DNA from 4 places in the Arthrobacter sp. 3Tela_A genome. Region 4 is predicted to be linked to each of the others. Evidence: predicted binding sites of a transcription regulator. Region 4 holds the regulator's gene; each other region holds the start of a gene.

Region 1 (7,818 bases), on a different contig from region 4:
CTGGAACTTGAAGCCCATGGCACCGAGTTCGCGCTGGAACTTGGCGATGGTGTCATCGTCCAGGTGCTTCTTCCAGTTGAACGACGGCGAGCAGTTGTAGGCCAGCATCTGGTCCGGGAATTCCGAACGGACAGCTTCGGAGAACTTGCGGGCCATTTCCAGGTCCGGGGTGCCGGTCTCCATCCAGATGAGGTCGGAGTACGGTGCGTAGGCCTTGGCCCGGGCGATGCAGGGCTCAATGCCGTTGCGGACCTTGTAGAAGCCTTCAGCGGTGCGCTCGCCCGTGATGAACTCCTGGTCCCGCTCATCGACGTCGGACGTGATCAGCGTGGCGGCCTCAGCATCGGTCCGGGCGATCACCACGGTGGGCGTGCCGGCGACGTCGGCTGCCAGACGGGCCGCGTTCAGGGTGCGGATGTGCTGGCTGGTAGGGATCAGCACCTTGCCGCCGAGGTGGCCGCACTTCTTCTCCGAGGCGAGCTGGTCCTCCCAGTGAACGCCTGAGGCGCCGGCCTGGATCATGGACTTCATCAGTTCGTAGGCGTTCAGCGGGCCGGGGGGGGGGGCGGGGGCGGCGGGGGGCGTCGGCCACGATCGGCACCAGGTAGTCATCCACGGACTGGATGCCTTCGGCGAACTCGATCTGGTCTGCACGGAGCAGGGCGTTGTTGATGCGGCGGACTACGGTGGGAACCGAGTTGGCCGGGTACAGCGACTGGTCGGGGTAGGTGTGGCCGGAGTTGTTGGCGTCAGCTGCGACCTGCCAGCCGGAGAGGTAGATGGCCTTCAGGCCGGCCTTGACCTGCTGCACGGCCTGATTGCCGGTGAGGGCACCGAGTGCGTTGGTGTACCCCTCATCGCCGGCGTTGCGCAGCTGGTCCCACAGCTTCTCGGCGCCGCGGCGGGCCAGCGTGTGCTCTTCCTGGACGCGGCCGCGGAGCTTGACGACGTCTTCGGCAGTGTAATCGCGCTCGAGGCCTTCCCAGCGGGGATCGGTGGCCCATTCCTGGGTGAGCTGCTCTGCGGTGCGTGCTGTCTGTTCGCGGCTGGGTTCCTGCGTCATGCCCTACATCTCCTCGGTTGCGGTGCGAGCCGGCCTTGCGTGAATCCGGCGTTTCCTTGCTGTGGAATCAACACTCGAGCAAAAACAACCCCCTTTCTAGGGGTTTTCTGTGGAAAGAAATGCAGTTCTTCGCTTATTGTGAATTTGTGACGAGTGCAACATGGAACCGGCCCGTTTCAGCCGGCAAATCGGACGACGACGGCGCCGCAGGCTCCGCGCTCGACGTCATCTCCCTGGGCCGCCGGGTACGGCACCTGCGCAAAGCCAAAGACATGACACTCGATGACCTGGGTGCCGCCGTCGGAACCGTGGCCTCCCAGCTCTCCCTGATCGAAAACGGCAAGCGTGAGCCGAAACTGGGGCTGCTGCAGTCCCTCGCGAAGGCGCTGGACGTGAGCATTGACCAGCTGCTCGGCTCGGAGCCGCCCAGCCGCCGCGCGGCCCTGGAAATTGAGCTGGAACGCGCCCAGCGCGGCCCGCTCTATCAATCCCTGGGCCTGCCGAAAGTTCGCATTTCTTCGCGTTTGCCCCTTGACGTGCTCGAATCCCTCGTTGGCCTGCAGGCCGAACTGGAGCGGCGGCTGAACGAACAGGTGGCCACACCGGAGGAAGCGCGCCGGGCCAACGGCGAGCTGCGGGCCATGATGCGCGAGCGGAACAACTACTTCCCGGAGTACGAACAGGCCGCGCAGCAGGTGCTGGACTCAGTGGGGCACACGAACGGTCCGCTGTCCCAGCACGTCATTGCGGACATTGCCGCGCACCTGGGTTTCAGCCTGCACCACGTCTCGGACCTGCCGCACTCCACCCGCTCGGTGACGGACCTGAAGAACAAGCGCATCTACCTCACCCAGTCACAGCGCTCCGAGCACGATCCGCGGTCCGTGCTGCTGCAGGCGCTGGGCCACTACGTGCTGGACCACCAGACGCCGCGCAGTTACGGGGAGTTCCTCAGCCAGCGGGTGGCCACCAACTACTTTGCGGCTGCGCTGCTGCTGCCGGAAAAGGCGACCGTGGAGTTCCTGCAGCGGGCCAAGACGGCCAAGGAAATCGCCGTCGAGGACATCCGTGACGCCTTTGCCGTGTCCTACGAAACCGCGGCGCACCGCTTCACAAACCTGGCCACCGAGCACCTGGGCATCCGCACACACTTCCAGAAGGTGCATGAAAGCGGCATTGTCTACAAGGCCTATGAGAACGACGGCGTGACGTTCCCGTCCGATCACACCGGCGCCATTGAGGGCCAGCCGATCTGCCGGTACTGGACCAGCCGCGAAGTATTCTCAGTGCCGGACAAATTCAGCGCGTACAACCAGTACACCGACACCCCTGCGGGAACGTTCTGGTGTACGGCGCGGACCGAGCGCAGCTCCGGCGGACTGTTCTCCCTGAGCATCGGTGTTCCGTACGCGCATGTGAAGTGGTTCCGCGGCCGGGACACCACGGAGCGGTCCAAGTCCCGCTGCCCGGATCCGGACTGCTGCCGCACGCCTCCATCGGAGCTGGCCTCGGAATGGTCCGGCATGGCCTGGCCGAGCGCCCGGGCCCACTCGCACCTGCTGGCCGCCCTGCCGCCGGGCGCGTTCCCGGGTGTGGACGAGACCGAGGTCTACAGCTTCCTGCAGGCCCACGCCGAGGACTGACCGCCGTGTGAATGGGCGCTCGTGCCGGAGCGTGGAATGACGGCTGCCGCCAAACCTGGCCTCACTGCCGCGGAAACCAGGGGATAGGGTGAATTGATGGTCACCGAATCCAACAAGACAGCACTGGTCATCGGCGGAAGCGGCATCGCCGGATCATCCATCATCAGGCGGCTGAACCAGGAGGGTGGCTGGACGGTACTTTCACTGTCCCGCAACCCTGTGAGCGGCTCGGAGTCCCGGCACATCCCCGCCGACCTGCTGTCAGCAGACAGTCTCGCGGATGCCCTCAGCGGGGAACAGCCCACACACGTGTTTTTCACCGCATGGGCACGGCAGGACACCGAGGAAGAAAACATCCGCATCAACTCAGCGATGCTGCGGAATGTGCTCCAGGCACTCGAACACGCCCCGGTTGAACACGTGGCATTGATGACCGGCCTGAAGCACTACCTGGGCCCGTTTGAAGCGTATGGGGCGGGACCGGTGCCGGACACTCCATTCCGGGAAGAAGAGCCCCGGCTGCCCGTCGACAACTTCTACTACGCGCAGGAAGACGAACTCTGGGCGGCGGCTGAAAAGCAGGGCTTCCGCTGGTCAGTGCACCGGTCACACACCGTGGTTGGCCACGCCGTCGGCAACGCCATGAACATGGGCCTGACGCTGGCGGCACAGGCCACCATCTGCAGGAAACTGGGAAGGCCCCTCATCTTCCCGGGCTCTGAAACCCAGTGGAACGGTCTCACGGACGTCACCGACGCGAACCTTCTCGCCGAACACATGATCTGGGCCGCAACCACCGAAAAGGCGGGTAATGAGGCCTACAACGTCGTCAACGGTGATGTGTTTCGCTGGCGCTGGATGTGGCCGAAACTGGCCGCCTATTTTGGTGTGGAAGCCGAAGGGTTCAAAGATTGGCCTCGTCCCCTGGAACAGCAGATGCAGGGAATGGAACAGGAGTGGTCGGACATCGCCGCCGAGGAGGGGCTCAGCGAGGCAAACCTTGCCCGCATCGCGTCCTGGTGGCACACGGATGCAGACCTTGGCCGGGATATCGAGGTCCTCGCGGACATGAGCAAGAGCCGCCTCGCAGGATTCACCGGTTACCGCCGCACGGAAGACAGCTTCTTCCAGCTGTTTGACCAGTACCGCGCGGACAAGATCATTCCCTGATCAATTCCGCCCCTCCATCGAGATGACAGAAACTACCCGTTAGACCCCGCCACCCCCCTATTCGGGCAGTTTCTGTTATCTGGCTGCGCCCGGCGGGCACCCGGAGGGGCTGCGCGCTAGGCCGCCGGAAGCGTCAGGATCTCCGCGCCGTCGTCCGTAATGACAATCGTGTGCTCGCTGTGTGCACTGCGGGCACCGGTGGAGCTGCGCAGCGTCCAGCCATCTTTGTCGAAGGTGAGCTGGTCAGTGTCCGCCATGACCCATGGTTCCAGCGCCAGCATCAGCCCTGGCGCCAGCACGTAGCCGCGGCCGGGGCGGCCGGTGTTGGGGACGTGCGGGTCCTGGTGCATGGTTGAGCCGATGCCGTGGCCGCCGAACTCCGTGTTCACTGGGTACCCGGCCGCGCTGAGGACCGAGCCGATCGCGTAGGAGAGGTCACCGATCCGTGCCCCAGGGCGGGCAGCTGCAATTCCAGCTGCCAGTGCCTGTTCGGTGGTCTTGATCAGCTTCACGCTTTCGGCCGGACGGGCATCCCCAACGATGAAGCTGATCGCGGAGTCAGCAGCGATTCCGTCCTTGGACACGGCCAGGTCCAGGCTCAGCAGATCCCCGTCCTGCAGCTTGTAGTCGTACGGCAGGCCGTGCAGCACCGCGTCGTTCACTCCGGTGCAGATGTAATGCCCAAAGGGGCCGCGGCCAAAGGAGGGCGCGTAGTCGATGTAGCACGACTCAGCGCCTGCATCCTTGATCATCTGGCCGGTCCACTGGTCGATTTCCAGCAGGTTGGTACCCACGGTTGCCCGCCTTTTCATGGCCTGCAGGATGTCGGCGACAAGCCGGCCGGTAACCCGGGCCTTCGCCACTTCAGCTGCGTTCAGGATCTCGATCATGTGGTGCCTTTCGGGGGCAGGAGAATTGGCGTCTGTTCTGCATTCTGGCAGACCGTCTAGGGTGTAGGCATGCCCGAGATGCCCGAAGTGCAGGGACTCGCCGATTTCCTGCGGACCAAGCTGCTGCCCGACGACGGACCGCCCGCGCAGATTTCCGACGTGGAGGTACTCTCCTTCGCCGTGCTGAAAACGGCAGGCGTGCCATTCGAGGAACTGCAGGCGGGCCCCGTGTGTGCGGTGCAGCGCCGCGGTAAATACCTCATCGTCACCGCCGGGGGAGTGCATCTGGTAATGCATTTGGCCAAGGCGGGGTGGCTTCGGTGGTCGGACGCACTGAAGCCCGGGAAGCTGCGGCCGGGGAAGGGCCGGATGGCGCTGCGGGTCCGGTTCGCACCGCCTGAACACGGAGGGGACGAGCCGGGCTTTGACCTCACCGAAGCCGGCACGAAAAAGTCCCTGGCGGTCTACCTGGTCCGGGACCCGGCGGAAGTTCCGGGTATTGCCCGGCTGGGTCCGGAAGCGTTCGACGTCGACGAGGAGACCTTCGCGGCGCTGGTCGCCGGCCACCGCGGACAGATCAAGGGCCTGCTGCGGGACCAGTCCGTGATTGCCGGTATAGGAAACGCCTACAGCGACGAAATCCTGCACGCTGCCCATCTCTCCCCGTTTGCCAACGCAGCCAAGCTCAAACCGGAGGAAACCGAACGGCTTTACCAGGCCATGCGCGCGGTGCTCGAATCAGCGATCGACAATGCCTCCGGGCGGCCAGCTGCCGAGCTGAAGGACTCCAAGCGCCGTGCGCTGCGGGTCCATGCCCGCACCGGGGAACTTTGCCCGGTGTGCGGCGACACCGTCCGTGAAGTGTCCTTCGCAGATTCGTCCCTGCAGTACTGCCCCACCTGCCAGACCGGAGGCAAGCTGCTGGCGGACCGGCGGATGTCCCGGCTGCTCAAATAGGCCGCTCCAGAGACCAGAACAGGGGGGGGGGGGGGGGGGGGGGGGGCGGCCGCCCCCCCCCCCCTGCCGCCCCGGAAAGCGCTGGTGCCGCTAGGCGCTGACGGCCTCGGCTTCGCGGTGCTCGTCGGCGGAGCCGAGTGATGCCGCGGAACCGGACTGCACCTCGATGCGGCGCGGCTTGGCCTTTTCGCTGACCGGGATGATCACGTTGAGCACACCGTTTTCGTAGTGGGCCGTGATCGCGTCGGTGTCGATGCCCTGGCCCAGGCTGAGCTGGCGCAGGAAAGACCCGCCTTCCCGTTCACGGGTGAGCCATTGGACCCCGTCTGCGCCGCGCAGTGTCCGCTCGGCCCGGATGGTCAGCAGCTGTCCGTCGACGTCAATGTCAACGGACCCCGGATCGATGCCGGGCAGGTCAACACTCAGGACGTACCGGTCATCCTGCCGGTACAGGTCCATGGGCATGCCGCGCAGGGATTCACTGCGCACCGCCTGGGCAAAACGGTCGAGTTCACGGAACGGATCAAAACGTGTTGCCATCACAAATCAACTCCTTCACTCCGCTGTACGCAGCGGGCTGATCTGCCATTTCATCAAAGTTGAGTTGGCTTCACTCAACTTTCGGCAGTAGATTAGCACTTGCAACTCGAGAGTGCTAACCCGAGATGTTGCAGCGGAGAAATCCGCTTTCTTTCATTCGAACCTTGTCTGGAAGGAAAGGAAGCAGTGCCCCATCCTGCGTTGTTCCGGCGTGGAACAGGCAACCCCACCGAACGTCTGGAGAAACTCCGCACGCTCCCGAGCCGGATGTCAGGCTCGGCACCGTCCCCCGCACTTGATGCGGCCGGCTGGATCAGCGGACTGTGGCTGTCCGCCGCGCTGCTGGGCCTCGGCGTTTTCTCCGGTGGAACAACTTCCCTGGTGCTGGCGGTGGTGCTGCTCTACGGCACCGGAGCCGCGCTGGCCGTACTGGGCTGGCTGGCCTGGCGGGCACTCAGCGTGCGCATGCGCCGGCGCGCGGCCTCCGAACCCGGGGCGTCGGCAGCCCGGGACTTCCTGGCGGCAACAGCTTCAGCCCGGGAAGAGATCGTCCAGGCTCTCTTCCCTGCGGGAGCCACCGGCACTCCCGAAGTACTGCGGGCAACGGCGCCGGCACGGGTAGCCGCTGCGGGTGCACCCAGCAGCCCGCTTCCGGCGAAGGCCCCGAACAGCGGCCCGGATACAATACCCCGGTCCGTCCCGCGCTCCGGTAAATCTGCCATCCGCAAGAATGCCACCTGCAAGTCCGCCCACCGGCGCCGCGGCGTGCAGTCGCCCGCCCCGCCGGTGCAGGATGATTTCGCCCCCGCCGCCTAGACTGGGGCGCCATGGAAGAAATCAAGGAACCTGTCCAGCTGTCCCTGGGAAACGGGAAGCTGAACCCGGCTGCAGCGGGCTTCTCCCGCACCCCGCTGCACGCCTTCGAGAACCTTCCCCAGGGCGTGCGGCACGGCTGGCGGACCAAGCGCTGGGAGTACTGGGGCGTGCTGACCCCGGACCTGGTGCTTGGCATGACAATTGCGCACCTCGACTACACGGCTACCCTCCAGCTCTATGTGTTTGAGCGCGCCACCGGCAAGGAAATCTCCAGCGATCCGCTCAGCATTCCGCCGGGATCCACGGCCGTCCTTCCGGGAACCCTTCCGCCACTGACCGCATTGGGCACCATGGGCGGGCTGCACCTGCGCTTCCATGACGACGACGGCGGCACGCACCTGCGCGCGGAGTCCGAACGCGTCGGCGTCGAGCTCTATGCGCCCGCGGCGGGCGACGTCCTGGGCGTTGTGGTTCCATGGTCGGACACCCGCTACCAGTACACACTCAAGGACGTGGCCCGCGAGGTCAGCGGAACCGTCACCGTTGACGGCCGGCAGTATCCGGTGGGCGAAGGCGCGTTCGCCGTCCTGGACCGCGGACGCGGACGCTGGCCCTACTCCCGGCGGTGGAACTGGGCGGCAGGCTACGGCACCTCCGCCGGCACCCGGCTTGGCCTGCAGCTGGGCGGGATGTGGACCGAGGGCACACCTGCGACCGAAAACGCACTGATCGTGAACGG
Region 2 (7,818 bases), on a different contig from region 4:
GCATTCACCAGGAGGGAAGCAGGGGTGGACACCGTGGATAACGACGACGACCGCCGCAGGCCTGCGCCCACACCTGAGCCGGTGGCGGGACTGATTCCCATCATCAAGGTGCCCGGGAAGCAGGAACAGCAGGAACAGCAGGAACAGCGACGGACACGTGGAGCTGCTTCGGACACGGAGCAGTCCGCAGTCCGGACCCCGGCCAGCGCCCTGCCTGCCGTTCCCGGACCAGGCGGACTGCGCAGCACCAAACCGAAGCCACCGCCCGCCACGTCATCCGTGCCGCGGATGCCCAGGGGTGCCTCCAAGAGCGGGGCTGCCCGCAAGTCTGCCGGAGCTGAGCCTAAACCCGGGCGCCCGGGAAGCGCCGTCCCGCGCTCGGGGAAGCCCCGCGCCCGGAAGACGACTCCACGCCAGCACAGTCCCTCCGCGGCTCAGCGGGCTGACTCATCCTCCGCTGCCGCGCGGCGGGTGCTGCGCAGGCTGGTGCAGGGGGAGACCCCTCCCACCCAGGCCATGTCCATTGTGGAACGCCTGGCCGGCAGCCCGTACGCCAACCCCCGGGTCCGCTCGGGCGGTCCTGACGCCAGTGCCCGCAAGACACTGGACCTGGCGCTGGGGATGGCGGAAACCATGTTCCGTTACGGGGCCGGTGCGCTGGAGGTCGAAACGGCGATGATTGCCGTGACGGCGGCTTACGGTCTGGAAAACATTGAGGTGGATATCACCAACCAGTCTGTCCTGCTCAACTATTCGCCCAAGGACCAGACTCCCATCACGGTAATGCGGGTGGTCCGTTCCTGGACCAACAACTACGCAGGGCTGGCTCTGGTTCACCGGCTGGTGACGGACATTGTGGACGGGCATGTCTCCCGTGCCGAGGCTTCGCAGCAGCTCAACGCAATTGTGCATCAGCCCAAGCCTTTCCCGCGCTGGGCCGTCATGGTTTCAGCCGGTCTTTTTGCGGCAGCCATCGTCGCGTTCATTGGCGGCAGCCCGCTGGGTTCTGCCGTGGGATTCGCCAGCACTATCCTGGTCAGTCTGGTCCAGCGGGTGCTGGGCCGGTGGCGCGTTCCGGACTTCTTTACCACGGCAGCCAGCGGCTTCCTGGTGACAGCCCTGGCCATGCTGTTTTGGTGGCTGGACGCCACTGGTGCCGCTGACCTGGACATCGCGCCCGGAATCGTGGTGGCAGGCGGGATCCTGCTAATGCTGCCCACCGGGCGGCTGGTATCCGCGGTGCAGGATGCGATCAACGGTTTCCCGGTCACTGCGGCAGGGCGTTTCCTCTCCGCGTTCCTGACCTTCGGAGCGATAGTGGCCGGAATCGCCGTCGCACTTGTGGTGGGCGCGCTGGTGGGGATGCCGAGGCTGGAAGTAACAGAGGTGCTGCCTTCCCCGTATCCCTTTGCCGTGACCCTGCTGATGCTCGCCGTTGCCCTGGCCACCATCAGCATCACGGAACAGTCGCCCGCCAACCTGGTGCTGCCCACAGTGATCATTGGTGTGGGCGGTTTCCTGGTGTCCGTGGCTGCAGAAGCCGCCGGAATCGGGCCCAGGCTTACGCCGGCGATCGCCGCGATCGTGATCGGCATGGCGTCGCGAATCGTGGCCCTGCGCATGGGAGCGCCCCAGCTGGTGATTGCCGTTCCGGCAATTCTGTTCCTCTTCCCGGGATTGAGCATCTTCCGCTCGATGTACGGGCTGAGTATTGGCCTTGACGATATTTCCGGCGGGGTAATCGGCCTGTTCAACGCGCTGACGGTCATCCTGGCGATCGCCGGGGGCGTGGTCTTCGGCGACAACCTCGCCCGGCCACTGACCCGGAACCTGAACGGGAACGACCGCCGCAACCGCCGCCGCTGATTCCGGGCCCCCGGAGTTTAGAGGATTTTGCCGATCGGGGTGCGCTTCTCGGCCTGGAAAGCGTCCTCGGTCCGGCCGGCAGCCCAGTAGCCGGAGAGCGAGACAGCAGCGCGCTCAAGCTTATGCCGGGTGAAGAATATTTCCCGCAGGCCCTTCATGGCCTCGCGCTCACCGTGGGCGAAAACCTGGACTTCGCCGGGATGGAAGGGGAGTGCGTCAAGGGCTGCAACGAGCAGCCGTCCGGCGGGTTCGTTTTCCCCCCGGTAAAGCCACGTCACGACGACGCCCTTGGGGAACTTCAGCGGGAGTTCGTCCTGCGGCCCCTGGACCTCGATGAAGGCGTGGCCAACGGCGTCGTCAGCCAGGACTTCCAGGGCGGCGGCGGTGGCCGGAAGTGCCGACTCATCGGCGGCGAAGAGATACCAGTCAGCGGCCGGATCGGGAGCGAATCCGCCGCCGGGGCCGCCAAAGGTGAGGACGTCCCCGGGCTGTGCCGAATTGGCCCACGGGCCGGCCAGGCCCTCGTCACCGTGAACCACGAAGTCCATAGCCAGTTCGCGGCGGGCTGTGTCGACCCAGCGGACGGTGTAGGTCCGTGAAACCGGCCAGTCCTCCCGCGGGGTCTGCTCGCGCAGTTCCTCCAGCGGTACGGTGCCGTCAAGCGGCCTGCCGTCGCGGCCGAACCAGATCTTGCAGTACGCGTCCGTGCTGCTGCTCGGCGTAAAGGTGTCGAAGCCGGAACCGCCTGCCACAATGCGCACCATATGGGGTGAAAGCTGCTCACGGCGCAGCACTGTCATGGTGTGCGTCGGCCGGGCTCGCCGGGCAGGTGCCGGCGTACGGGTGGCGGGGGCATCAGGCATTGCGGTGTTCTCCTCGGACGGGTGGTTGTTCTACCGTACCCCGGGCAGTCTCCAGTCAATCGGGGATGCGTCCTGCTGTTTCAGCAGCTCATTGGCCCGGCTGAACGGGCGGGAACCGAAGAACCCGCGGGAAGCGGAGAGGGGACTGGGGTGTGCTGATTCGATCCTCGGTGCCCGGTCCAGCAGAGGAGCAAGTGCCTGCGCCTGCCGGCCCCAAAGGATCGCCACGAGGGGCATGGGTGAACCGTCCGGCTGCCGCCGGGCTGCCAGGGCGCGCACCGCGAGGTCCGTGACACTTTCCCAACCCAGGTTCCGGTGCGAGTTTGCCTGCCCTGCATCGACGCTCAGTGCGCGGTTGAGCAGCAGGACACCCTGGTCCGTCCAGGCGCTCAGGTCACCGTGCGGTGCCGGCTCTATCCCGAGGTCGTCGCGCAGCTCCTTGTAAATGTTGACCAGTGAGCGCGGCAGCGGGCGCACTGAGGGCCCGACGGAGAAGCTGAGGCCGACGGCGTGGCCCGGGGTGGGGTACGGATCCTGGCCGATGATCAGGACCTTGACCTTCTTCAGCGGAAGGGTGAACGCGCGAAGGATGCTGGCGGGCGGCGGGAGCACCTGCGTCCCGCTGCTGATCCGGCGCTGAAGCTCATCGCCGATGCGGTGGATCGTCGCGGTCTCGGGCGCCAGGGCATCGGCCCAGTCCGGAGTCATGAGTTCGTACAGGGAACTTCCGGAGGTAAAGGGGACAGGTGGCCCGGGATTCAGGCCGCCCGCGCTGATGTCGAAAAGGGCTGGTTCATCACTGATGTGCACACCTCCAGTGTTCGGTATTGCGGGCCGGGATCCCAGCCGGGGGCCGGAACCGTCCGAATGACAATGATGTTATTCCGGTTTACGATTGCATCTGGAAGCAGACTCTTTGCCCGGACCGTGCCCGCGTCCGGGCGCACCGGGAAACGGGGACCAAGATTGGCAGGATCAGCCGACGCCGCGGCGTTTTCACTCGAGGGTGCGGTCGATCCCCAGAGCCCCCTCAGTGACCGGGACCAGCAGATGCTGGCACTGGAACGCTCCTGGTGGAAATACTCCGGCGCCAAGGAACAGGCAATCCGCGACCTTTTTGGCCTATCCGCCACGAGCTACTACCAGGTCCTTAACGCCCTGATCGACACCGAGGAAGCACTCGCACACGATCCCATGCTGGTAAAGCGGCTGCGTAGACTGCGTACTACACGCCAGCGCGCGCGTACTGCCCGCCGCATGGGCACGGACGCGTAGGACTTCCCTCAAATACCAAGGACAGACAACGCAGCCATGAGCCAATACCCCAGGGATGAGTTCGACAAGGTCCCGGAGACCTCGACCCGCCAAGGCGTCCACCGTGAACGGCTTATTCCGGCGCGCTCCAACGGAGTGGGCCTGATCATTACCGTGGGTGTTCTTGCTCTCCTGGTAGGCCTGGCCGCTTACTTTGTCCTTCCCCGCCTGGGAATCGGCGATGACAGCAGCGCAAGCCCGGCGGTCTCCGAATCGAGCACGCCCGCTCCGGAAGCGGAAACCGAGCAGTCCCCCAGTCCCAGTGCCTCTCCCACCCCCTCGGAGACACCGGCTCCGACTCCAGAGCCGACCCCGGAGGCCGTGGAAGCGGACCGGACGCAGCCGGTAGTAGTGCTCAACGCCAGCGGTGTCTCCGGCCTGGGTGCCGGAATTTCCGCCCGGATCGGTGCGGACGGATGGACGACGGCGCAGGTTGCAAACTGGGCAGGTGCCCCGCTGCAGACCTCGATCATTTTCTACAACGGTGAAGCCCAGCGCGCGAACGCCGAAGAGCTCTCCGCGCTCCTGGGCATCCCGACCATCACCGAGTCCCCGGAGTTCGCGCAGGTTACGGTCGTGGCAGGTCCCGGCTTCCAGTAAGACGGCTGCCCGGACCCGTTTGACGCAGACTTTAGTTAAGACTCGATAACTATCCCTCCACCCCATGGGTGACGCCGCAGCCGATGGCTAAAGTAAGGGCCAGCCGTACGGGTTGAACAGGCAAAACACCTGCAGCGCCCGTCCGGCTGCTGCCGTGGAACACCATCGCGGGGGCGGAACCTAAAAGGGGAGAGAAGAGTATGGCGCAGGGGATCGTCAAATGGTTCAACGGGGAAAAAGGCTATGGCTTCATCACCGTTGACGAAGCCCAGACAGATGTTTTTGTCCACTGGTCAGCTATCCAGTCCGCCGGTTACCGGACACTGGAAGAGGGCCAGCGGGTCGAGTTTGAGATTGGTGAAGGACAGAAGGGGCCGCAGGCCGAAGACGTCCGGACGGTCTAGCCCGCAGCTGGGAAGAAGACCTGGATAAACGAAGTGGGGCGGGGGGGGGGGGGGGCGCCGCGCGCGCCGCCACTTCATTTACGTCTGCGTGCTTATTCGCGCAGCGGGACCCCGCGGGCATCAACCCGGAAGGACTGCGCGCCGGCCAGGATCATGATTCCTTCCACGAAGCCCCAGATGGCGCCGGCCCCGAAGGTGAAGAGGGTCACCAGGAGCTGCACGATTCCCAGCGTCGTGTACCCAAGATAGAACCGGTGGATGCCCAGCCCGCCAAGGAATATGCCAAGCAGTCCGGCAGCGAGGCGGGACTTCGGCTCGACCCATCCGTAAGGGGCCGGATAACCCGGCGGGTACCCCTGCGGATATCCCTGCTGATAGGCGCCGGGCGGCGGTCCCTGCTGGTAATACGACTGTGCGCCCTGCTGGTACCCGGGCTGCGGATATCCGCCCTGCTGGTAGCCGGGCTGAGAGTATCCGCCCTGGGAATAACCGGGCTGCGAATAGGTGTCCTCGGAGTACCCGGGCTGCTGCTCAGGCGCGGGAGCTGCCGGGTCCGCGCCAGCATCCATGCGGTCGGTGTATTCGCCAGGCGGGCGGCCGTACGGCGGAGGAGCGGCGCTGGAGCCGTGCGCCGGGGGTGCGGACTGACCGTGGTCTTCCGCCCCGTCCAGGGGAGAAGGTCGGTTCGGTGGCTGGTCGGGCGCCATAGCCTGCTCCTCAGCTTTAAGTGGCCGGCTCGTGCCGGGCATGGCCGTGCCATGCAGTTCCCAATCTACGCCCGGGCAGGGGTATCGGCGGTGAAGCTGCGCTGTTTAGCGCCGGGGTTTTGCAGGGCGCTAAGGAAACGGAGCACGGTCCCGGTCACAGCGGACCGTGACTGCTTGCACTCGAAGGTTGGGAGTGCTAATTATTGACTTAGCACTCTTGCGGACTGACTGCTAAGTCAGCGGCGTTGAGTGAACCAGCAAGCCACTGGGGTGAGGGACCCGGGATGCGCGTAAAGAGATCGTGCTTCCGATCCCGTCCGTCGCGGGCACTCCAGCCTGGAATGCAACATCCAAGCATGACTGTTCCGGAAGGACGATAGCCGTTATGGCCAAGATCATTGCATTTGACGAAGAGGCACGCCGCGGCCTCGAGCGGGGCCTGAACACCCTCGCCGACGCCGTCAAGGTCACCCTCGGCCCGCGTGGCCGCAACGTCGTACTCGAGAAGAAGTGGGGCGCTCCCACGATCACCAACGATGGTGTTTCCATCGCTAAGGAGATCGAGCTGGACGACCCGTACGAGAAGATCGGCGCTGAGCTGGTCAAGGAAGTTGCCAAGAAGACCGATGACGTCGCAGGCGACGGCACCACCACGGCAACCGTCCTCGCCCAGGCCCTCGTCAAGGAAGGCCTGCGCAACGTAGCTGCCGGCGCTGATCCGCTGGGCCTGAAGCGCGGCATCGAGAAGGCAGTCGCCGCCGTCACGGCCGAGCTGCTCGCTTCCGCCAAGGAAATTGAGACCAAGGAACAGATCGCGGCTACCGCTTCCATCTCCGCCGGTGACCAGCAGATCGGCGACCTGATCGCCGAAGCCCTGGACAAGGTGGGCAAGGAAGGCGTCATCACCGTTGAGGAGTCCAACACCTTCGGCCTGGAGCTTGAGCTCACCGAGGGCATGCGCTTCGACAAGGGCTACATCTCCGGCTACTTCGTCACCGACGCAGAGCGCCAGGAAACGGTCCTCGAAGATCCGTACATCCTCATCGTGAACTCCAAGATCTCCTCCGTGAAGGACTTGGTTGCCGTCCTCGAGAAGGTCATGCAGTCCGGCAAGCCGCTGCTGATCATCGCCGAAGACGTTGAGGGCGAAGCCCTGGCCACCCTGGTGGTCAACAAGATCCGCGGCACCTTCAAGTCCGTAGCAGTCAAGGCCCCGGGCTTCGGCGACCGCCGCAAGGCCCAGCTGGCTGACATCGCCATCCTCACCGGCGGCCAGGTCATCGCTGAAGAAGTTGGCCTCAAGCTCGAAAACGCCACGCTGGACCTGCTTGGCAAGGCCCGCAAGGTTGTTGTCACCAAGGACGAGACCACGATCGTGGAAGGCGCAGGCGACCCCGAAGAGATCGCCGGCCGCGTCAACCAGATCCGCGCCGAAATCGAGAACTCCGATTCCGATTACGACCGCGAGAAGCTGCAGGAGCGCCTGGCCAAGCTGGCCGGCGGCGTCGCAGTCATCAAGGCCGGTGCGGCAACCGAGGTGGAGCTCAAGGAGCGTAAGCACCGCATCGAAGATGCCGTGCGCAACGCCAAGGCTGCCGTCGAAGAAGGCATCGTCGCCGGTGGCGGCGTCGCCCTGATCCAGGCTGGCCAGAAGGCATTCGCAAACCTGGTCCTCGAAGGTGACGAAGCTACCGGTGCCAACATCGTCAAGGTTGCCATCGACGCTCCGCTGAAGCAGATCGCCTTCAACGCAGGCCTTGAGCCCGGCGTTGTTGCAGACAAGGTCCGCGGCCTGCCGGAAGGCTTCGGCCTGAACGCTGCCACCGGCGAATACGAAGACCTGCTGGCAGCCGGCGTCAACGACCCGGTCAAGGTAACCCGTTCCGCACTGCAGAACGCGGCTTCCATTGCCGGCCTGTTCCTCACCACCGAAGCAGTCGTTGCCGACAAGCCCGAAAAGGCTGCACCGGCAATGGGCGGCGGAGATGACATGGGCGGCATGGGCGGAATGGGCGGCTTCTAAGCCCTCACCCCCGGCCGGTTCTGCCGGCTAAGTGCTACCAG
Region 3 (7,818 bases), on a different contig from region 4:
CACGAGGTGTGGCCAATAGACGGCCCCGAAGGGCCTGTGAGTGCCAGGCGGCAGCGCTTCGTTCACCAGACAGAGCAGCACCCGGTCTGCGCGGACCGCTGGCTGTGGATCGCGGGCAACCGGGTCTTCGAGGCTACGGCAAGCTACACAGTTGACCAGCTAGTTGGGATGAAGCTGCTGTTCGAGCAGATGATCCAGGATCTTCGGATCGATGCCGGGGACGATGCCGGGGAGAGCCAGGAACGCAGCCTCATGGACACCATCGCGCCCACGGAGCCCCGCCTGGATGAAGCGGCAAGCCGGTTGGCGGGGGAGGACCGCGAGGATCTGGACCGTCTCGCAGCAGAGCAGCCCTACCAGGAACCGGCACTCCTGCTGCCCATCCCTGCGCTGGAACTGATGGACAGTCTGGCGGAGCGGCACCGGCTGGGAATGTTCCAGCGCAAGGGCCCGGAGGTTGCGGTGCTTCGGGACGCGGGTTTCCTCGCGGCAGACGGCTCGCTGACACCGGCAGGCACTGCGTTCGTGGCACCGTTACGCAGTCTGGACGCGGCCTTCAGCGTCACAGTGGGTGACGCGCTCGGCGGGGCCGTTCTCCAGGTATGGATCGGCGGCGGTATCGGCAGGGTGACAGCGGAACCCTCGCGCTTCTCCACGCCATCCGCGCGGGTACCGGGCCCGGATAACCTGTCCGTTCAGGTGCTTCAAGCCAATGCCGTCCCCAAAGCCATAGCGGACTGGCTGGGCTTCTCACCGGCATGGAGCATTACGCATGAACCGGTGGTCCTGACGAAGGACCAGTACGAGGCCAGAATGAAGTCCGCCCAGGTAAGCGCCCCGGAAGGTTTGGGCGAGGCTGCCAGGCGTATGTGGGAACAACCATGGACTGATTGGGAAATCGTCGATGAGGAGACGGGCGGCTGGTTCGGTTTCGTTCACGCGGGATCTGCGGGCCAGTACCGGCTGAGCCCGGCTGAAGAGAGCGGCTCGGTGATGCTGGAGCCGGTCTCCACCGCCGCTGTCTGGGACACCCTGGTGCGGTTTATCCACGCCGCGGTTGAAGGAACTCCGCTCTGGATCCCGGAGTTGCCGGGCTTTGACCAGCGGCCGGCAGACGGCACGGCGCCGGAAGGAAAAGTCTGGGCGGAATACGCCTAGGCCGGGCTAGGCGAAGTACACGCCGATCCGGTTGCCCTCGATCTCCTCGATGCGGATATCGATCTCGTAGATGTCCTTCAGGACCTCCGGCTGCATGATCGCTGACGGCGGCCCCTGGTGGAGCAGCCTGCCGTCCGCCATGGCAATGATGTCGTCGGAGTAGCAGGACGCGAAGTTGATGTCGTGGATGACCAGGACAACGGTCTTGCCCAGCTCATCCGTCAGGCGGCGGAGCAGCCGCATCATCTCCACGGAGTGCTTCATATCAAGGTTGTTCAGCGGCTCATCCAGCAGCAGGTAATCGGTGTCCTGCGCCAGCACCATGGCGATGAATGCACGCTGGCGCTGGCCACCGGACAGCTCGTCAACGAAGCGGTCGGCCAGCGCCGTGAGGTCAAGGAAGGCCATGGCCTGTTCGATCTTCTCGCGGCAGACCGACGTCGGGCGTCCGCCGTTGTGGGGGTAGCGGCCAAAACCTACCAGGTCGCGGACGGTCAGGCGTACGGTCAGATGGTTGTCCTGCCGCAGGATGGCCATCTTACGGGCCAGGTCCTTGCCCGGAGCATTGGAGACGTCCAGGCCGTCCACGGTGACCGAACCGGCATCGGACTTCAGCAGGCGGCTGATGATTGAAAGCAGCGTGGACTTGCCGGCTCCATTGGGGCCGATGATCGAGGTGACGCCGCCTTCCTTGATGTGGCAGCTCACCTCATCAACAACCGTTTTGCCCGCGTACTGCTTGGTGACGCCGGTTACCTGGATCATTTGAGGGAGCCTTTCAGTAGCAGGATCAGGAAGACGATCCCGCCAACGAATTCAATAACAATGCTCAGCGCCGTATCGAAGGCGAAGATGCGTTCGAGGACAAGCTGGCCGCCGACCAGGGCGATGATGCCCAGCAGGACGGCGATGGGAACCACGGCTTTGTGGGAGAAATGGGAGCACAGCTGGTAGGCCAGCGAGGCCACCAGCAGGCCGAAGAAGGTAACCGGGCCAACCAATGCGGTGGAGACCGCAACCAGGACCGAGCAGATAACCAGGACGCCGGTCACCGACCGCTTGTGGTTTACACCCAGGTTGATCGAGGTTTCCCGTCCAAGGGACATCACATCCAGTGAGTGCCGCATCCGCCAGGCCGGAACGCTGACGATCGCCACGGCGATGAGCGAATAGCCCAGCAGCGCGCCGTCGACATTATTAAAGGAAGCGAAGAACAGGTCCTGCAGGATGATGAACTCGCTGGGCTCGATGAGCCGCTGCAGCAGGGAAGACATGCCGCGGAACATGGTTCCCAGCACGATTCCCACCAGCAGCATCAGGTGCAGGGACTTGCCGCCGCCGGTGAACAGCCAGCGGTAGAGCAGGAAGGAGAAGCCTACCATCAGGGCAACTTCCATTCCGTAGCGCAGCGGCTCGGACATGGAGAGCACCAGCCCGCCGCCGAAAGTGAACACCAGGACGGTCTGGATCAGCACGTACAGGGCATCGAAGCCCATGATTGACGGCGTGAGGATCCGGTTGGCGGTCACAGTCTGGAAGAGCACGGTGGAAACCCCGACGGCGTAGGCCACCAGGATCATCGAGCCCACCTTGATGGCGCGGCGCGGCAGGACATAGCCGATGTTTCCGCGCAGCTCGATGGTCATAAAGACGGCAACGAGGGCCGCGGCCACAACGGAGAGGGCGATAATCCAGAACCGAGGGGAGAGGTTTCGCACCGGGCGGCGGCGCTGCACCGTCATTGCCGAGGGCAGGACGCTGGTGGGGGAGCTAGGCACGGGCGGAGCGCTTTCTCAGGAGCAGGTAGAGGAACAGGACGCTGCCCACGGCAGCGACGATCACCCCTACCGGAATTTCGTAGGGGTAGCGGATGGTCCGGCCGATGATGTCGCAGACCAGCACAAAGCCGGCGCCGAAAATCGCGACCCAGGGAATTGCGCGGCGGACGTTGTCACCTACGAGCAGGGAGACAAGGTTCGGGACGATCAGTCCCAGGAACGGAACGGAACCCACACTGACAACCACGACGGCGCTGATCAGGGACACGATGATCAGGCCCAGGGTCATCACCCGGTTGTAGTTCAGGCCCAGGTTGGTGGTGAACTCCTGGCCCATGCCGGCCACGGTGAACCGGTCAGCGGCCAGGAACCCGATCAGGGTCAGGGCGCCGACAATCCACAGCAGTTCGTAGCGTCCGCGCAGCACGCCGGAGAAGTCTCCGGTCATCCAGGAATTCAGCGTCTGCAGCAGGTCGAACCGGTAGGCGAAGAACGTGGTCACGGCCGCAATGACACCGCCGAGCATAATGCCCACAAGGGGAACGATCAGGGTGTTGCGCAGCGGGATGCGGCGCAGGATGAGCAGGAACAGGGCTGTTCCGGCCACGGCGAAGAGGGTGGCAGTGGACATCTTCATAAACAGCGAGGCGCCGGGGATGAGGACGGTTACCACCAGGATGCCCAGGGACGCGGATTCGATCGTGCCGACGGTGGACGGCTCCACGAACTTGTTCCGTGCCATCAGCTGCATGATCAGCCCGGCCACGCTCAGTGCCATGCCGGCCAGGATGATGCTCAGGGTCCTCGGCACCCGGCTGACCCAGAAGATGTTCCAGGCGTGTTCGTCGCCGGCAAGCAGCGAGGACAGGGAGACGTCACTGACACCCACAAACATGCTCACGACGGCGAGTGCGAGGACGGCGGTGCCGCCCAGAACCAGCATGGCTGCCGGACCGGGGACCCGCCGTCGCCGCTGTCCGGAGACGGCAGCGGCCCCGGCCTGTGCCGGAGCTGTGGGGGGTGTGAGCTGTGTTGTCATGAAGGTTCCGTCTCCCTCACGGGCCGGGCCCGCCCGAAGGCGGTCCCGGCCAGTGAGGATCTAGCAGCCGGATGCGATCCGGCAGATGAGGGGGACGAGTTAGGAGATGCCGTCCTGGACAGCGCTGACCATGGCGTCAACGTTGTTCAGGCCGTAGCCCACCAGGTACCAGCTGGAGGAATCCAGCATGGTGATGCGGTCGTTCTTGGCAGCCTTGGTGCCCATGACGAGTTCGTTGTCCAGGACCGCGGAGGCAACTTCGCCGGCGTTGCCTACTGCGACGTCGCGGTCAATGACGAACAGGTTGTCCGGGTTGATCTCGGCGACGTATTCGAAGGACACGGATTCGCCGTGCTGGGCTTCGGACTTGATGTCAGCAGCCGTGGCGACACCCAGGACATCGTGGATCAGACCGAAGCGTGAGCCGGCGCCGTAAGCGGTCATTTCGCCGCCGCTGGTCATGATGATCAGGCCGTTGCCGGCGTCGGCAGCGGTGGCCTTGGTTTCTTCGACCTTGGCGTCCAGTGCGGCGAGCTTCTCCTCGACCTCGGCTTCCTTGCCGAAGATTTCACCGATGATTTCGGTGTTGGAGATGAAGGAGTTCCACGGATCCGCAGCGTCGGTGCTGAGGTTGATCGTCGGGGCGATCTTGGAGAACTCTTCATAGGAGTCTGCGGTGCGGCCGGACATGATGATGAGGTCCGGGGCGCCGGCGCTGATGGCTTCGAAGTCCGGCTCCTTCATGCTGCCGATTTTCTCGTAGTCATCCGAGCCGTACTTGGAGAGGCTTTCGGGGAAGTTGGCGGCCGGAACGCCGTCAACCTCGATGCCCAGGGCATCAAGGGTGTCCAGGGCGCCCAGATCGAAGGTGTAGACAACCTCGGGGTTCACGGGAACCTCGGTAGTGCCCTGGGTGTGCTCCACGGTGACGGTGGCCGGCTCAGTCGCTGCGGGTTCTGCAGCGGCTTCGGTCTCCGAACCGCACGCGCTGACGGCAAGCAGGGAAACCAGGGCGGTTCCGGCCAGCAGCCGGGACTTGAGGGTGGTCTTCACGGGGTGCTCCAGATGATCTCTATGGTTTGGCCCAATGACGGATGCCTCCGCATTAGGTCACAAAATCGTTGGCTAATTTTGCGCGCCTTTGAAAACTATCTTGTTAGGCAAGGCTAAGCAACTCCATGAACGCACGTGAGTAACCGAACGACGCAGTGCAGTCCCACTTGCCGGGACCGGGGGAGGTGCCGGGTAAAACCTTTGTTGGCACTCACCTTGACCGAGTGCTAACCGTTGCATAAAGTCGGAGCTAGCACTCACCTAGTGAGGGTGCTAATTCCTGAGGGAAGCGCCCACCGGCACCCGCGACGACGGCAAGCGCCTACCGACGGTCCACAAACCCGTTAGTAACTAAGCAAAGGAGAGCCCGAGTGTCGGTCTCTATTAAGCCCCTTGAGGATCGCATCGTTGTTCGCCCGCTCGAAGCTGAGCAGACCACGGCTTCCGGCCTGGTCATCCCGGACACCGCTAAGGAAAAGCCCCAGGAAGGTGAAGTCGTAGCTGTCGGCCCCGGCCGCGTTGACGACAACGGCAACCGTGTGCCGATCGATGTCGCCGAGGGCGACGTCGTCATCTACTCGAAGTACGGCGGAACCGAGGTCAAGCAGGGCGGCCAGGAATACCTGGTGCTCTCCGCACGCGACGTGCTGGCCATCGTCGTCAAGTAAGTCTTTGAAGACCCCGGCCAGATTCGGCCGGGGTCTTCTTTTGTAGATGTAGTTCTCGAAAGGACACACACATGGCAAAGCAGTTGGAGTTCAACGACTCCGCCCGTCGTTCACTGGAAGCCGGTGTCGACAAGCTCGCCAACACCGTCAAGGTCACCCTCGGCCCGCGCGGCCGCAACGTGGTGCTCGCCAAGACCTGGGGCGCTCCCACCATCACCAACGACGGCGTCACGATCGCCCGCGAAGTCGAGCTCGACGATCCGTATGAGAACCTTGGCGCGCAGCTGGCCAAGGAAGTTGCCACCAAGACCAACGATGTTGCCGGCGACGGCACCACCACCGCCACGGTCCTGGCCCAGGCGCTGGTCAAGGAAGGCCTGCGCAACGTAGCTGCAGGCGCCGCTCCCGGCGCGCTGAAGCACGGCATCGAGACCGCTGTTGAGGCAGTGGCCGCACGCCTGCTGGAAAACGCCCAGGAAGTCGAAGGCAACCAGGTTGCCCACGTGGCTGCCATCTCCGCCCAGAGCGAGGAAGTCGGCCAGCTGCTGGCCGAGGCTTTCGACAAGGTCGGCAAGGACGGCGTCATCACCATCGAGGAATCTTCCTCGACGTCCACCGAACTGGTCATCACCGAAGGCATGCAGTTCGACAAGGGTTACCTCTCGCCGTACTTCGTTACCGACGCTGAGCGCCAGGAAGCTGTCCTTGAAGACGCCCTGATCCTGATCAACTCCGGCAAGATCTCCTCCGTGGCTGAGTTCCTGCCGCTGCTGGAAAAGGCGCTGCAGGCCTCCAAGCCGCTGTTCATCATTGCCGAAGACGTGGACGGCGAAGCCCTCTCCACCCTGGTCGTCAACAAGATCCGCGGCACGCTGAACGTTGTTGCCGTCAAGGCTCCGGGCTTCGGCGACCGCCGCAAGGCCATGATGCAGGACATCGCCACCCTCACCGGCGCCCAGGTTGTGTCTCCGGACCTCGGCCTGAAGCTGGACCAGGTTGGCCTGGAGGTGCTGGGTTCTGCCCGCCGCATCACCGTCACCAAGGACAACACCACGATCGTTGACGGCGCCGGCTCCGAAGCTGACGTCGCTGACCGCGTTGCCCAGATCCGCGCCGAGATCGAGCGCACCGATTCCGACTGGGACCGCGAGAAGCTCCAGGAACGCCTGGCCAAGCTGTCCGGCGGCATCGGTGTGATCAAGGTTGGTGCTGCAACCGAGGTTGAGCTGAAGGAAAAGAAGCACCGCATCGAGGACGCTGTGTCCTCTACGCGTGCTGCCCTGGAAGAGGGCATCGTGGCCGGCGGCGGTTCCGCGCTGGTCCACGCTTCCCGCGCCCTGGACACCGATTCCGAGGTGGCAAAGCTCGACGGCGACGCCGCCACTGCCGTCGGCCTGGTCCGCCGTGCGCTGGCCCAGCCGCTGCGCTGGATCGCTGAAAACGCCGGTGCCGAAGGGATGGTTGTTGTTTCAAAGGTGAGCGAGCTGGACGTCAACAACGGCTTCAATGCCGCCACGGGCGAATACGGCAACCTGATCGAAGCCGGAGTTATCGACCCGGTCAAGGTCACCCGCTCCGCTCTGCGGAACGCCGCTTCCATCGCCGCCCTGGTGCTGACCACCGAGGCGCTCGTCGTCGAAAAGCCGGCTGACGAAGAAGATGACCACGGCCACAGCCACTAATTCCGGCTGAGCCTAAAGGCCCCGTCCGGCGCGGATTCCTCCGCACCGGACGGGGCTTTTGTTCTTCCCGGCGGCTGAGCGGGACGGCGGGATTCAGGGTCCGGAGCGGGCGGCCGGTAAACTCTTGCGGTATTTGCCGCTTTGAAAGGACACCCGCAAGTGTCAGCACCCGTGCAGCACGCTGCCGCTTCGCCTGCCCCGCCGGCCAACGCCGCACCCGCCGCCGAACGCCGTTACCGGCCGGAGGTCCAGGGCCTGAGGGCCCTGGCCGTGATACTGGTGGTTTTCTACCACGTCTGGCTGGGCCGGGTATCCGGCGGCGTGGATGTCTTTTTGCTGATCTCGGCGTTCCTGCTGACCGGCTCCTTTGTCCGCAAGGCAGAAAGCGGCCGTGCGCTGGCCCTGGGCCGGTACTGGCTGCACCTGTTCAAGCGGCTGCT
Region 4 (7,818 bases):
ACTGGATAGGCGCCTGCGTGCACTTGCTGAATCCCGGGCAGCCCCCGGGCGTGGGCATCGGTGCGGACCAGTTACCGACTATGTGAGCTGTGTTACGGGGTTTGTCTCGGGTTGGCATCGTCTGGGTCTCAATCAGGTTTCAGTCCCGCCACAGAACCATCAACGCCCGCTTTTGGGGTGTTTTGCTGTGCCAAGCTTGATGGCATGCTCCGGCCGGGTCCCGCCCCGGCAGGATCCCCCACGCATCGCCCGGTCCACGGACTGCGGGCACAAGACACGGAAGGCAGGGATAGTCATGACCAGGCAGCACAATCGCCTCTCCGGCCGCACCCGCCTCCTGATGGCCGCAGCAGCAGCCCCGCTGCTGCTTAGCTCCTGCGGTGTGGTGGCAGAACTGCCCACCACCAGCATGCCCAGCTCCTTCAGCGCCGCGACCTCGCCGGAGTCCCGCCCGATGGCGGTGTCCGCTCCTGCGGAGGCAACCGCTTCCAAGGTGGTCATGCCGGTGTACTGGCTGGGCCTGAACGGATCCGATGTCCAGCTCTACCGGGAGTTCCTCCCGTCGCAGAACACGGGCGACCCGATTGGTGAAGCCGTGATGGCCATGACCACCGACACTCCGCGCGATGACGACTACTTCACGCCGTGGGCGCCGGCGTCAAAGGTCTCGGCATCCATCTCCAGCAAGAACATCATCACGGTGGACATCACCTCTGATGCGTTCAAGCCATCCCTCGACGCAGGCATGGCCCACCGGGCCGTGCAGCAGCTTGTGTACACTGCCACCGCGGCAGCAGCCAATGCAGGGCTGACGACGGCCGGCTACAACACCAGCGTGGTTGTGCTGGTGGACGGGAAGGCCGGCTACAACGCCTTTGGCCATGAAGATCTTGAGCCGGCCCTGGAACGGGACAAGACCCTTCCGGCACCGATCTGGATTATCAGCCCGCAGGAGAAGGACGGTACCGAAACCTCCGTCACCTTCATGGGAACTGCGGTTGTCCGCGAGGACCAGCTCGCCTGGAGCGTGGAACGCGTACTCAACGGACGCCCGGAGACAACTCCCGTCCAGTCCGGAGAGATCAAGCTGGAGGCCGAGGCAGGCGAGACCGCCATGTTCGAAGTCCCCATTGAGCTGGAACCCGGGGATTACAACCTGCGGGTCTTCCACGGTGACGGCGACAACCAGGATTCAAAGCGCTTCACGGTCTACTAGACCGGGGTTGAGTCCGGCCGGTCAGCTCCAGCGGCCCAGCAGGTAGTTCAGCAGCACGAGGGCGGCCGGGCCGGCACTCGAGGACCGCAGGACGTGCGGGCCCAGCCGCACAGGCACGGCTCCGGCAGCACCGAGTGCCTCCAGTTCCGCAGGACTGATCCCGCCTTCGGGGCCAACCACGACGGCGATGGACCGGATCCCGTGCTCCGCACCTTCGGCCACAGATCTGGAGAGCGCAAGCTCAACCGCTGCGGCCAGGGGGACCTGGGCTTCCTCGTGCAGGACAAGGACCAGATCAGTGTCAGCCAGCCGTGCCGGCAGCACCTTGCTTTCGGCCACGTCCAGCACCCGGGGAATCCGTGACCGCCTGGACTGCTTGGCGGCAGAAGTGACTACCGCGCGCCATTTGGCCTGGCCTTTTATGGCTTTGTCAGCCTTCCAGCGCACGATGCTGCGTTCGGACTGCCAGGGCAGAACAGCATCCACGCCGAGTTCAGTGGCTGCCTCGATGGCCTGTTCGTCCCGGTCCCCCTTGGCCAGCGACTGGACCAGGGTGAACTCACAGTCGATCTCCGGTTCGGTTTCAACTTCAAGCACGTCGATTTCAAGCAGTGCAGGCTCAGCGGAGCGCACAGTTCCGCGCAGCCGGGTTCCTGCGCCGTCGACAATGTCTACGTCTTCCCCCGGTGCCAGCCGCTTCACGGTCACGGCATGGCGCGCTTCGGGACCGGTCAGTGCAAAGACACTGCCGGGGGCCGCTGCGGCCACCAGTTCGGGATCGCCGAAAAAGATGGGGCTGGTCACGGTTGGACCCGGCGCCTAGTGGTTGCCGAGGCGGTCGCGCAGTTTCGCGAAGACGCCGCTGTTGGTGTTGCCGCTGACCCGTCCCTCTGCGAATTCCTCGCCCCGCAGCTCGGCCAGGCGGCGCAGCAGTTCTTCCTGCGCTGCGTCCAGCTTCTGCGGGGTCTCCACCTGGACGTGGACCATCAGGTCGCCGCGGCCGTAGCCGCGCAGGTGCGTTACACCAAGACCCTTAAGCGTGGTGACTTCACCGGACTGGGTACCGGCCTTGATGTTGATTTCGCGTTCGCCGTCGAAGGTCTCCATGTTGATGACAGTGCCCAGGGCTGCTGCCGTCATCGGTACCGTGAGGGTGGCGTGCAGGTCATCGCCGTCGCGCATGAACACAGGATCCGCGTTGACGCGGATCTCAACGTACAGATCGCCCTGCGGGCCGCCGGCTGTGCCGGCTTCGCCCTGTCCGCTGAGCTGGATCCGGGTCCCTGTCGCGACGCCGGCGGGCACCTTGATGGTCAGGGTGCGGCGGCTGCGTACGCGGCCTTCGCCTGCACATTCGTGGCACGGGTCCGGGATAACCGTGCCGAAGCCCTGGCAGGAGCCGCAGGGCGCCGTCGTCATGACCTGGCCGAGGATGGAACGTACTGCGCGCTGCACCTGGCCGCTGCCGTGGCAGATGTCGCAGGTGCGCGGGGACGTCCCGGGCTGGCAGCAGGAACCCTCGCAGGTGGGGCAGAGAACCGCGGTCTCGACGTCGATCTTCTTGTTGGTGCCGAAGACGGCATCCTTCAGGTCGATCCGGACGTTGATGAGTGCGTCCTGTCCCCGCCTGGTGCGTGATGCCGGTCCGCGGCCGCCGCCGGGGGCACCGCCGCCGAAGAAGGTGTCGAAGATGTCCTGGAAGCCGAAGCCCTGGCCGCCGAAGCCGCCGCCGAACCCGTTGTCCGTGCCGTTCTCCTGGCCGGTGGTGTCATAGACGCGCCGCTTCTGCGGATCGGACAGGACTTCGTAGGCATGGGTCACGGCTTTGAACTCGTCTGCCGCCCCGGGGGCAGTGTTCACGTCCGGATGAAGCTTGCGGGCAAGCTTGCGGTAGGCCTTTTTGATTTCCTCGCCGGTGGCATCCCGGCTTACGCCGAGTACCTGGTAGTGATCACTCACTCGTGCACATCGCTTCCTGTGTTGCGTCCCCCGCCTCGGGGATGATTAGTCTTCCGGACACCGCCCTGCGCGGGCGGCTGCCAGTCTTTGAGGGGTCAGTTGTTCAGGACCCGGGAAAGGTAGCGGGCAACGGCTCGAACCGCTGCCATGGTGTTGGGATAGTCCATCCGGGTGGGACCAAGGATTCCTACCATAGCCGAAGCATCCGGCCCATACCCAGTGGCTACGACGGATGCCTCCGAGAGGGACCCGTACGGATTTTCCGATCCGATACGGACCGAGACACCCCTGGCGTCCTGCTCCATCTCCGAGAGCAGCCTGAGCATAACCACCTGCTCTTCGAGGGCTTCCAGGATGGGCCCGATGGTCAGCGGGAAGTCCCCCGTTGCCCGGGCCAGGTTGGCCGTTCCGGCCATGACCATCCGGTCTTCCCGGTTGATTCCGGCCAGCTGTTCGAGGGCCCGCCCGAGCGCTGCGGCGGTTCCCCGCAGGTGTGCGGGCACGGTGGCCAGGGTGTCAGCCAGATGAGAAGTAATCCGCGTCAGCGTGGTTCCGGCCAGGGCCTGCAGGAAATGCTGGCGCAGTTCGTGCAGATCCTGCTCCGTCACGGGGGCCGGTACGGTGATGACCCGCTGCTCGACCCGCCCCGTGGTGGAGATCAGGACCACTAGAACCTGTGCCGGGGCCAGCAGCACAAACTCGATGTGCCGCACCTTCGCGTTGCCCAGGTGCGGGTACTGCACGACGGCAACCTGGTTGGTCAGCTGGGAAAGCAGCCGTACCGTGCGGTCCAGGATGTCATCGATGTCCTCCGCGCCTTCAAGGAGGGTCTGGATGGCTCGGCGTTCGGCGGCGGACAGCGGCCTTAGGTCCGAAAGCTGGTCCACGAACAGGCGGTAGCCCTTATCCGTGGGTATGCGTCCGGCCGAGGTATGCGGCGCGACGATGAGGCCCTCCTCTTCGAGGACCGCCATGTCATTGCGGATAGTGGCGGAGGAAACCCCGAGCTGGTGGCGTTCCACCAGTGCTTTGGAGCCCACGGGCTCACGGGAGTGGACGTAGTCTTCGACAATGGCCCGGAGCACCTCGAGCCGGCGTGGTTCGCTCAATGGTTCCCTCCTTCGCTGACGGACTGTCACTGACACCCGGACGTCAAACCGCCCTGCAGGCTGGTTAGCACTCGGTGTCCCTAAGTGCTAAGTCTAATACCAAGTGCTGCCGTTGCTAGCATTGAATCTTCCGTGCCTGCGGCTCATGCAGGTGCTGCGCAGCATCTTCAGGAACGAGGTTTTATGCCCAGCTACGAGTGGGGGCCGCAGGACATCACCGCCCCGGCCCGTAAGGCCCTGCGGCAGGTCGGCGCCGAAAAGGGGCTGGTGCTGGAAGAGGTCCAGACCGGCTGGGTTGGGGCAGTGCTGCGCACCGAGAAGTCCGGCGGGATGCACCTGGTGGTGCTTGAAGATGCGCGCGGCCGGACCCGCTCCTTTGAACTGGGCTTCGGTTTCCTCCTTGAGGGTGAACCTGTTGAGGTGATTCCTGCCGTCAAGGCGGCGGCCCCCGTGACCCGGCGCACGGCGTCGGGATCCGTGGCGGTGGAAAACGTCCGGGCACGTACCGCCAGGGCGAGCCGGATCTGGGTGGAAGGCAAGCACGACGCCGAACTGGTGGAAAAGGTCTGGGGAGACGACCTGCGGATCGAAGGCATCGTAGTCGAGCCCCTCCACGGGGTGGACGACCTGGCCGGCGCAGTGCGGGACTTCTCCCCTGGCCCCGGGCGGCGCCTCGGCATCCTCGTGGACCATCTGGTGGCCGGCTCCAAGGAATCGCGCATTGCGGCCGAAGCGATGCGGGTTCCCGGGGCCGCCGGCAACGTGCTGATTGTGGGCCATCCCTACGTCGACGTCTGGCAGGCGATCAAGCCCCATGTGATCGGACTGCAGGCCTGGCCCGTGGTGCCGCGGAACGAAGACTGGAAGACCGGGATCCTCCGGGGCCTGGGCTGGCCGCACCGCGACCACACCGATGTTGCCCTGGGCTGGAAGAAGCTGCTGGGCTCGGTCCGCACCTACGCGGACCTGGAACCGGCACTACTGGGACGAGTGGAAGAAGTCATCGATTTCCTGACCGTTCCCTAGTGCGGGCGGCCGGCAGCGCCGCGCCGCGCTGGCCTGCCCGTTGCCTGCTACGCGGTCCGAAACCAGTACCCTTGTCTAACAACAGGTACCCGCGGGGGGCTTACCCTGCGTCATCTGAGAGTTAAAGGAATAGCAACCGTGTCCAACCCACGCCCGAACCACCCGCAGCCGGAACACCACGGTTCGCCGGCGCGCCCGGACTATCAGGGTGCCCCGGCCAACGCCCTTCCCCTGACCGCGTCAGAAGACCGGCAATGGGCCACCCTGTCCCACTTTGGCGGGATCCTGGGGTTCGTTCCTTCACTTATCATCTACCTGGTCTTCCGCGACCGCGGGCCGTTCACCGCGCAGGAGTCCAAGGAAGCCCTGAACTTCACCCTGCCTCCCACCATCCTTGCACTGGTGGCCTGGCTGCTTTCATTTATCCCGGTGGTAGGCGGGTACTTCGCCATCCTCAACGCGCTGATCTGGATTGCAGTCGCCGTGTTCTCCGTCGTGGCCGGCATCGAATGCAACCGCGGCCGGCCTTACCGCTACCGGTTCAACCTGCGCCGCATCCGCTAGTCAGGCTGCCCGCGGCGGCATCAGCCTCCGCGGGTCTGTAGGAACTAGGGCAACAGCCGGCGCACAACGGCGTCGGCCAGCAGCCTGCCCCTGAGCGTGAGCAGTACGGTGCCGGCAATAGCCGCCTTCGGTTCCACCAGGCCGTCCGCGATCAGTCCGGCAATCTCGTGCCGACCTTCCGGGCGCAGCAGCTCCCGCGGCAGGCCCTCGGCCAGGCGCGTCCGGAGCATAACGTCTTCCAGGTAGCGGGTGTCCGCATCCAGGGTTTCGCGCCCTACAGCCGGTGACTCCCCCGCCGCGATCCGCTGCGCGTAGGCAGTGGGGTGCTTGGCGTTCCACCAGCGGACTCCGCCGACGTGCGAATGCGCGCCGGGACCGATTCCCCACCAGTCATCGCTGCGCCAGTAGGCCAGGTTGTGCCGGCAGGCGTCCTGCGGGGTACGTGCCCAGTTGCTGACTTCGTACCAGTTCAGGCCGGCGGCCGTGAACAGTTCATCGGCCAGCAGGTACTTGTCCGCGTGGTCGTCGTCGTCGATCGGCGGCACTTCGCCGCGGCGCATGCGCGCGGCCAGCTTCGTTCCCTCCTCGACGATCAGCGCGTAGGCGGAAATGTGGTCAGGTCCGTAGCTGAGGGCTTCCTCGACCGAATGCTTCCAGTCCGCCAGGGACTCCCCCGGCGTGCCGTAGATCAGGTCCACGCTGATTTTCAGGCCGGCGTCGCGCGCCCACTGCACAGCCTGCGGTACCCGTGAGGGTGTGTGGGTCCGGTCCAGGACCGCCAGGACGTGCGGCACCGCGGACTGCATGCCGAACGAGACCCGGGTAAAGCCGGCATCTGCGAGGAGCTGCAGGGATTCCGGGGTCACCGAGTCGGGATTCGCCTCGGTGGTTACCTCTGCGCCGGGAGCCAGGCCCCACTGCTCGAGGGCGGTGCCAAGAATGGCGGCCAGGTCCTCGGCGGGGAGCAGGGTTGGCGTACCGCCGCCAAAAAAGACAGTCTCGATCGGCCGCTCCGGGATGCCCGAGGCTGCCAGGGCTTTGGCAGCGAACCGGACTTCCTGCTGTGCCGTTGCGGCGTAGGCGTCCTGCGAGGCACCGCCGCCAAGCTCAGTAGCGGTGTAAGTGTTGAAATCGCAGTAGCCGCAGCGCACGGCGCAGAACGGAATGTGGACATAGAGTCCGAATTTCCGTTCTGCTGCGGCGGTGGCTGCGACGGCCGGAAGGATGCCGTCCCTTGGGGCGGGATCCCCGAGCGGAAGCGCGCTGGGTGTCACTTCTTGGCTTTGTCCTTGGACTCGTCGGAGGACAGGGCGGCCACGAAGGCTTCCTGCGGTACTTCCACGCGGCCAACCATCTTCATGCGCTTCTTGCCTTCCTTCTGCTTTTCCAGCAGCTTGCGCTTACGGCTGATGTCGCCGCCGTAGCACTTGGCAAGCACGTCCTTGCGGATCGCGCGGATGGATTCGCGGGCGATGATGCGGGAGCCGATGGCAGCCTGGATGGGTACCTCGAACTGCTGCCTCGGGATAAGTTCCCGCAGCTTGCCGGTCATCATGACGCCGTAGGCGTAGGCCTTGTCCTTGTGGGTGATGGAGCTGAAGGCGTCCACCTGTTCCCCCTGGAGCAGGATGTCCACCTTGACCAGGTCGGCCACCTGTTCGCCGTCGGCCTTCCAGTCCAGTGAGGCGTAGCCGCGGGTCTTGGACTTCAGCACATCGAAGAAGTCGAAAACGATCTCGGCCAGCGGCAGGCGGTAGCGGATTTCCACCCGGTCTTCGGAGAGGTAATCCATGCCGCCCAGGACACCGCGGCGGGTCTGGCACAGCTCCATGATGGCGCCGACGAATTCACTCGGCGCGAGGATCGTGGCGGAGACCATCGGCTCACGGACTTCTTTGATCTTGCCTTCGGGGTACTCGCTGGGGTTGGTCACGGTGACCACCT

What was found. The regulator HrcA, encoded in region 4, represses chaperone genes, less so after heat shock. The targets are predictions, from matches to a motif close to TTNGCACTCGNNNNNNNCGAGTGCNAA.
Region 1: the regulator HrcA is predicted to act here: its motif matches at 6,356-6,382, upstream of TVC13_RS04425 (Hsp20/alpha crystallin family protein).
Region 2: the regulator HrcA is predicted to act here: its motif matches at 5,963-5,989, upstream of groL (chaperonin GroEL).
Region 3: the regulator HrcA is predicted to act here: its motif matches at 5,233-5,259, upstream of groES (co-chaperone GroES).

What each region holds. Positions count from the first base shown of each region.
Region 1 is NZ_JAXIOM010000008.1:39,403-47,220, forward strand. It holds partial or broken gene aceA (isocitrate lyase) at 1-1,063, opposite strand, end outside; gene TVC13_RS04405 (helix-turn-helix domain-containing protein) at 1,183-2,706, shown strand; gene TVC13_RS04410 (SDR family oxidoreductase) at 2,803-3,876, shown strand; gene map (type I methionyl aminopeptidase) at 3,993-4,766, opposite strand; gene TVC13_RS04420 (DNA-formamidopyrimidine glycosylase family protein) at 4,836-5,723, shown strand; gene TVC13_RS04425 (Hsp20/alpha crystallin family protein) at 5,814-6,263, opposite strand; gene TVC13_RS04430 (hypothetical protein) at 6,450-7,079, shown strand; gene TVC13_RS04435 (DUF2804 domain-containing protein) at 7,091-7,818, shown strand, end outside.
Region 2 is NZ_JAXIOM010000072.1:7,398-15,215, forward strand. It holds gene TVC13_RS16260 (threonine/serine ThrE exporter family protein) at 289-1,866, shown strand; gene TVC13_RS16265 (siderophore-interacting protein) at 1,884-2,729, opposite strand; gene TVC13_RS16270 (uracil-DNA glycosylase) at 2,760-3,533, opposite strand; gene TVC13_RS16275 (DUF3263 domain-containing protein) at 3,696-4,004, shown strand; gene TVC13_RS16280 (LytR C-terminal domain-containing protein) at 4,041-4,643, shown strand; gene TVC13_RS16285 (cold-shock protein) at 4,844-5,047, shown strand; gene TVC13_RS16290 (NINE protein) at 5,140-5,616, opposite strand; gene groL (chaperonin GroEL) at 6,140-7,777, shown strand.
Region 3 is NZ_JAXIOM010000009.1:41,195-49,012, reverse strand. It holds gene TVC13_RS04940 (hypothetical protein) at 1-1,158, shown strand, start outside; gene TVC13_RS04935 (ABC transporter ATP-binding protein) at 1,165-1,923, opposite strand; gene TVC13_RS04930 (iron chelate uptake ABC transporter family permease subunit) at 1,920-2,936, opposite strand; gene TVC13_RS04925 (ABC transporter permease) at 2,929-3,975, opposite strand; gene TVC13_RS04920 (siderophore ABC transporter substrate-binding protein) at 4,075-5,028, opposite strand; gene groES (co-chaperone GroES) at 5,400-5,696, shown strand; gene groL (chaperonin GroEL) at 5,768-7,378, shown strand; gene TVC13_RS04905 (acyltransferase family protein) at 7,538-7,818, shown strand, end outside.
Region 4 is NZ_JAXIOM010000038.1:5,708-13,525, reverse strand. It holds gene TVC13_RS11840 (GerMN domain-containing protein) at 296-1,216, shown strand; gene TVC13_RS11835 (16S rRNA (uracil(1498)-N(3))-methyltransferase) at 1,238-2,020, opposite strand; gene dnaJ (molecular chaperone DnaJ) at 2,036-3,175, opposite strand; gene hrcA (heat-inducible transcriptional repressor HrcA) at 3,271-4,284, opposite strand; gene TVC13_RS11820 (DUF3097 domain-containing protein) at 4,468-5,310, shown strand; gene TVC13_RS11815 (DUF4870 domain-containing protein) at 5,449-5,874, shown strand; gene hemW (radical SAM family heme chaperone HemW) at 5,919-7,148, opposite strand; gene lepA (translation elongation factor 4) at 7,145-7,818, opposite strand, start outside.